One region of the uncultured Citricoccus sp. genome, then DNA from elsewhere that is predicted to be linked to it. Evidence: predicted binding sites of a transcription regulator. Region 1 holds the regulator's gene; the other holds the start of a gene.
The links. The regulator HspR, encoded in region 1, represses chaperone genes until heat shock. The targets are predictions, from matches to a motif close to AAGTTGAGTCNNNNNGACTCAACTT.

Region 1 (3,401 bases):
CGGTGGTGATGCTGCTGACCGGGGGCGAGACCGCGCTGACGGGTCTGCAGAACCTGACGATCCTCATCGCCCTGCCGTTCTCGATCGTGCTGCTGCTGATGATCGTGGCGTTCATCCGTGACCTGATGACCGACCCGGTGGCGATCCGCCGGGACTTCGCGGTCACCGCCCTGTCCAACGCCGTCCGCCGCGGCATCGAGGACCACGGTGACGACTTCGAGCTGTCCGTGCGCCGGGCCCCCGCGGGCCGCGGTGCCGGGGCCGACTTCGACTCCACGGCCGAAGAGGTGACGGAGTGGTACCGCCGCACGGACGAGGAGGGCAACCCCGTGGAGTACGACTACGAGACCGGCACCTACGCCGACGACGCCGCGGACCCCGCCTCCGGTGCGGGTTCCGGCCCGACGGAGGGCCCGGTCGAACCGGCCCGCGCCTGACCCCGCGCCCGACCCCGCCGGACCCCGCGTCCGCGGCGCGGGACCTCCGCGCCGGCGGGCCCGGGCGGGAGGTGTCAGTCGAGGGGCAGGCCCGCGGTGGCGCGGGCGATGCGGTACAGGGAGGCCGTGCCCGCGTCCCGGTAGCCGTGACCGCGGCGGAACGGGCCGGCGCCCGGACGGAAGCGGGAGGTGTTGTGCCCGACGGCGGCGGCCAGGTCCAGCGCCTCGTCCGCCGCGATCGTCAGCCGGGTCATCTTCGTCCACGGCCTGCGGCCGGAGAGCCGGAACCCGAGCCAGGACAGGTAGTCCGAGTCCGTCAGCGCGAAGTAGACCTGGTCCCGCGTCAGTCCGAGCAGGTGCGGGTTCCCGGCCAGGTCCCGGGGAAGGCCCACGGCCCCGGACACCACGAGCGCGTCCACGGACCGCGGTGGCCTGCGGCGCTGCAGCATCTGCAGGGCCCGGGCGGCCACGATGCTGCCGTAGGAGTGTGCCTCCACGGCGGTGTGCGGGAACGGGTCCGTGGCCCCGGAGCCCTGGCGGTCCCCGGGGCCGTCCGCGGCGATCCGCTCGCGGTAGTCGTACCAGCCGGCCATGTGCAGGGCGAGCCGGGCGCCGCCGCGCAGGGCATGCCGGCCGGAGAGCGCTCCCCACGGCCCCGGCGGCTGGTAGCCCAGCCAGCTCACCACGCAGGGACTGGCCGCCCCGGCCTCACGCTGGGCGGCCCACAGCTGACCGGCCTCCCGCGCGCTGCCCCACATGGCCGAGTGCACGAAGATCCCCATCCCGGAGACCTGCCAGGTCAGGTGGGTGGCGTCGGCCGGCTCCCCGACGGCGACGACCCCGGCCGCCGGGCGAAGGGCGTTGCCGAGGTCGTAGGCGAGCAGGACGCGGTCGGGGAAGGAGGGGTCCATGGCACCGGGCTTGAGCGCGTGGACGATCCCGTCGAGGGCGGCCCGCTGCTTGGGTCCGAGCAGGTGGCGGCGGCGCATGTCCGCCCGCAGCCGCTCGCGGGTGGCCCGCCGCTCGACGGGGTCCCAGATGTCCCGCCGGGCGACCTGCGCCGGGCTCAGTTCTTCGGCTTCCACACCAGGACCCCGGACACGGTCCGGGCCGAGGGGGTGAGTGCCGACGACGACGACGGGCCGGCGGTGAGGGCGGCGGCCGGGCGCCGTCGGGGCCAGTCGCGCTGGCCGGCCCCTCGCCGCCGGGCGGCCGCGTACCCCTGCTCGGCGGCCTCACGGTCCGGCCCGGCGTCGAAGGTGGTGGTCACGTCTCCCTGCGCGCCGGCGGCGAACACGCGCGGGTACCGGGCGTAGGCCTGGAAGGCCTGGATCTGGCCGGCCAGGTCGGCGACCGTCTGCTGGAGCCGTTCGACCTCGTCCTCCAGGGCCACGATCCGCCGGATGCCCTCGAGGGACACGCCCTCGCGGGACAGCTGCTGGATGGTGCGGAGCCGGTCCACGTCCTGCCGGGAGTAGCGGCGCTGCCGCCCGCCCTGGCGCTGCGGGACCACCAGGCCCATGCGGTCGTACTGGCGCAGGGTCTGCGGGTGCATGCCCGCCAGCTCGGCGGCCACCGAGATCACGTACAGCGGGTCCTCCCAGGCGGTGGTCACAGCCGCGCCTTGTCCGCCAGTGCGGCCCGCGGGTCGTGGCCGGCCGCGGCCCGGGCATAGGACTCGACGGCGGCGCGGGCCTCCTCGGACAGGGATGCCGGCACCGCCACCTGCAGCTCGACCAGCAGGTCGCCGCTGGCCTTGGAGGTCTTCACGCCGCGGCCCTTGACGCGCAGCACCCGCCCCGAGGAGGTCCCGGCCGGGACCCTCACCTTCACGGAGCCGTCCAGGGTGGGCACCTGGATGGTGGCGCCCAGGGCGGCCTCGTCGAAGGTGATCGGCACGTGGATGCGCAGGTTGTCGCCCTCGCGGTGGAAGAACGGGTGCTCGCGCACCTTGACGGTCACCAGCAGGTCCCCGGCGCCGGCCGCGCCGGGGGCACCCTTGCCGCGGGCCCGGACCTTCTGCCCGTCCTTGATGCCGGCGGGGATGCGCACGTCGATGACGTCCCCGTCGGGTTCCCGCAGCGAGATGGTGGTCCCGCGCACGGCGCCGGCGAAGGAGATCGTGGTGGTGGCGGTGCGGTCCGCGCCCTTGGTCGGCGTCCCGTAGCCGCCGAACCCGCCGCGGCCTCCGGAGGGCCCGCCGTATCCCCCGCCCCCGCCGCTGAAGCCGCCGAACAGGTCGGCGAACTCCGGCGGGATGTCCCCGGACGTGGAATAGGACCGGCGGCCCCCGGAGCCGCTGGTGAACAGCCCCCCGAAGAGGTCCTCGAAGCCCCCGCCGCCGGCGCCGGGGCCACCGGCCCCCGCGCCGGGGGCGCTGAACCGGGCACCGGAGCCCATCGCCCGGATGGCGTCGTACTGCTGGCGCTCCTCCGGGTCCGAGAGCACGGCGTTGGCCTCGGTGATCTCCTTGAACTTCTTCTCGGCCGCGTCGTCCCCGGGGTTCTGGTCCGGGTGGTACTTCCGGGCCAGCTTCCGGTAGGCCTTCTTGATGTCGGCTTCCGAGGCGTCCTTGGAGACACCGAGGATGGCGTAGAAGTCCTTGTCCACCCAATCCTGTGAGGCCATGGTGCCTCCTTTCGGGTCAGTTCAGTTCGGGTCAGTTCAGTTCGGGTCGGTTCGGTTCGGTTCGGCGAGGGGGCCCGGGGCGGTGATGACTAGCGCTCCGCGCCGGCGGAGACCATCACCTGGGCGGCACGCAGCACGCGGCCCTCGCGCACGTAGCCGTTGCGGAAGACCTGCACGATGTGCTCCTCCGGCACGTCGGCGCTGGGCTGGCGCAGCATCGCCTCGTGCTGGGCCGGGTCGAACGGCTGTCCGGCCAGGTGCTCCTGGTCCTGCCGCTCCAGCCCGAACCCGGAGAGCACCGTGTCGAACTTGGTGGCGATCGCGGCGAACGGTCCC
Region 2 (3,401 bases), on a different contig from region 1:
GCGCCCACGACGCGAACGTCATCGCCAAGGTCCGGCAGTACCTGACCGAGCACGACACCGTGGGGCTGCAGATCGAGATCATGGACCCCCAGGAGGCCACCCACTTCACCATCGACCGCCTGCGCCGGGGCCAGGACACCATCTCCGTGTCCGGCAACGTCCTGCGTGACTACCTGACGGACCTGTTCCCGATCCTGGAGCTGGGCACCTCCGCCAAGATGCTCTCGATCGTGCCGCTCATCAACGGCGGCGGACTGTTCGAGACCGGGGCCGGCGGCTCGGCCCCGAAGCACGTCCAGCAGTTCGTGGCGGAGAACCACCTGCGCTGGGACTCCCTCGGCGAGTTCCTCGCCCTGGCCGTGTCCTTCGAGCACGAGGCCGTGTCCAACGGCAACGCGCGCGCCCAGGTGCTGGCCGAGACCCTGGACCGTGCCACCGGGACGTTCCTGGAGGAGGGGCGCAACCCGTCCCGCAAGGTCGGCGAGATCGACAACCGCGGCTCGCACTTCTACCTGGCCCTGTACTGGGCCCAGGAACTGGCGCAGCAGTCCGACGACACCGAGCTGGCCGCCAGCTTCGCGGACGTCGCCGCCGAGCTGGCCGAGAACGAGCAGGCCATCATGGACGAGCTCAACGCCGTCCAGGGGTCCCCGGTGGACATCGGCGGCTACTTCCACCCGTCCCCGGAGAAGGTGTCCGAGGCCATGCGCCCCTCGGCCACCCTGAACGCGGTCGTCCAGAAGATCGTGGACAAGCTGGCGGTGTGATGCCCCTCCGCGACTAGCGGACGGGAAGGCCCCGTCCCACCTCGGCATCCGAGGCGGGACGGGGCCTTCCCGCGTTCCCGGCACCGCGCCCGCGGAACCCTGTCCGCGGAACCGTGGCCGCTGATCCAGTGGCCCGTGCCCGGCGCATCGGCCGGGGCCGGAGCGGGTCAGTGGTTGGGATCCACCTGCGGGGCGGACGGGCCCTGGTCCCGGCCGCCGTTCTCGGTGGCGGTCGCCTGGATGTCCTGGGCGCCGTTGCCGGTGGACACCTTGACCTTGCGCGGCTGGGACTTCGGCGAGACCGGGATGGTCACCTTCAGCACGCCGTGGTCATAGGTGGCGGAGATGTTCTCCAGGTCCACGTCCTGGCCGAGGTTCAGCTGGCGGACGTAGCTGCCGGTCTCCCGCTCGCGGGTCATCCACTGCACGCCCTCGCGCTCGGTCACCGCCGGCTTGCGCTCGGCGCGGATGGTCAGCAGCTGGCCGTCCACGTCCACGTCGACGCTGGAGGGGTCGACGCCGGGCAGGTCGGCCTCGACGATGTAGCGGTCGCCGTCCTTGTAGAGGTCCATCGGCATCTGTCGCAGGCCGCGCACCGGGCTCAGCAGCTGTCCGGCGAGGCGATCCAGTTCACGGAAGGGGTCGATACGAGTGGCCATGGGTTCTCCTTGGTCTGGTTGCATTGACTGCGGACGGCCCGGGCCCGCCGCCCAGGTGCTCCATGCCGGGCGGCTGGAGGTCCGGACCGTGCACCCTGCATAACACCACGGACTTGAGCTTTATTCGCTCAAGTCTGTTGCGCGGTGCACGCACCTCTGAGGATGGCCGCCGGTCTTCGGGCCCGTCAATGCCCCGGTGGCCGGGGCGGCAGGTGGTCGTCCTGGCCGATCAGGAGGTCCCCCACCGGGACTCCCTCCTCCCGGTTGGTCGCCTTGTTCACGAAGTGGGTGACCACCCAGAGGAGGATCCCGAGGACCATCAGGCCGCCGGCGATCTGGTAGACCACGGCATCGCGCTCCACCCAGGGCCCGGCCAGGAACAGCGAGAAGGCGCCGGCGACGTACGGCAGGATCCGGGGGGCGTTGAAGGCCGTCCGGTGTTCTGCCTCGTCCGGCCGCCGCCGTCGCTGGCGCCGCAGCACCACGCAGGCCACGTTCACCACCGCGAAGACGCACAGGAGCAACAGGGCGGTGGTGCTGGAGAGGTTCTGCACGATGTTGCTCTCCGGGTCGGACGTGACGTACCAGATCAGCGCCAGGGCCAGGAGGGTGGTGAAGATGATCGCGGTCCAGGGCGTCCGCCGGTGCGGCAGGACCTTCCCCAGGGGTCGCGGCAGCACGTTCTGCTTCGCCATGCCGTAGACCAGCCGGCTGGCCATCAGCATGTTGATCAGGGCGGTGTTGGCCACGGCGAACACGGCGAGGAACGGGAAGATCCGGTCGATCGGGAAGTCCGGGGCACCCTTCTGCACCACCTCCAGCAACGCCCGGCCCTCGGACTCGCCGATCCTGGCCAGCTCGGTGGGGGTGAGCACGGCGACCGCGGAGACCGCCACCAGCATGTAGAACAGCACCGCGATCCCGAGCCCGGTGAGCATGGTGCGCGGGAAGATGCGCTGGGGGTCCTTGGTCTCCTCGACCATGTTCACGGCGTCCTCGAAGCCCACCATGGCGAAGAAGGCGATCGAGGTCGCGGCGGTGACCGCGAGGAAGAGCCCCTTGTCCCCGTTGTCCTGGAACACGACGACCTGGCCCAGGTCCGCGCCGTTCTGGGCCATCGCGAAGAACCCGACGCCGATCACGATACACAGCGCGGTGACCTCCACCAGCGTCAGCACCACATTGAACTTGATGCTCTCACCCACGCCCCGCAGGTTGACCAGGGCCAGCAGCACCATGAACCCGAGCGCGAGCGCCGTGACCGCCCCGCCCTCGACCGGTCCGCTCCAGCCGTTGACCTCGAGCCCGCCGAAGAAGTTCTGGGCGAGGACGTTGGCCGAGGTCGAGGCGCTGGTGATGCCGGAGCACACCACCGCGAAGGCGACCAGGAACGTGAGGAAGTGGATGCCGAAGGCCTTGTGCGTGTACAGCGCGGCCCCGGCGGCGTGCGGGTAGTGCGTGACCAGCTCCAGGTAGGACAGTGCGGTCATGGTCGCCACGACGAAGGCCAGCAGGAACGGCAGCCAGAGGATGCCCCCGACCATCCCGGCCATCGGGCCGGTGACCGCGTACACCCCGGCGCCGAGGATGTCGCCGACGATGAACAGCAGCAACAGCTTCGGCCCGAGGACGCGTCTGAGCTGTCCCTCCTCCTGACCCCTAGCGACATCCGGGACTTCATGCGAGGTGGTGCCCACGGGCCCTCCCGAGTTCGTCGAGGTCACACAGTCATCGCAGTCTGGACCCGGCGGGGTGCGGAGTCAAGGCGGGGGCCGTCAGGGAGGCCAGCCTTGCCTTTCTGGAAAGCCGGGCCCGCCTCAGGGAAACTACAGTCAGCGGAAGATGATCTCCCGAGCGTCCGGAGAGGCGGCGGCATGAGGTTCTGGTCGATGGTGCGTTCCTATCCCTGGGTGGTGTCCACCCTGCTGGTGCTCGTGGCCACACTCCTGCTCGAGTTCACCGGCATGACGGGCCC

Region 2: a site for HspR is predicted at 1,537-1,561, ahead of Q0283_RS16205 (Hsp20/alpha crystallin family protein). Genes of this name have one in related genera too.

Annotation. Positions count from the first base shown of each region.
Region 1 covers NZ_CALMQR010000069.1:67,632-71,032, reverse strand. Annotated here, with positions in the region: gene Q0283_RS07810 (BCCT family transporter) at 1-437, shown strand, start outside; gene Q0283_RS07805 (alpha/beta hydrolase) at 512-1,522, opposite strand; gene Q0283_RS07800 (heat shock protein transcriptional repressor HspR) at 1,504-2,052, opposite strand; gene Q0283_RS07795 (DnaJ C-terminal domain-containing protein) at 2,049-3,065, opposite strand; gene Q0283_RS07790 (nucleotide exchange factor GrpE) at 3,155-3,401, opposite strand, start outside.
Region 2 covers NZ_CALMQR010000138.1:7,903-11,303, reverse strand. Annotated here, with positions in the region: gene Q0283_RS16210 (NADP-dependent isocitrate dehydrogenase) at 1-767, shown strand, start outside; gene Q0283_RS16205 (Hsp20/alpha crystallin family protein) at 935-1,426, opposite strand; gene Q0283_RS16200 (APC family permease) at 1,612-3,123, opposite strand; gene Q0283_RS16195 (heavy metal translocating P-type ATPase) at 3,301-3,401, shown strand, end outside.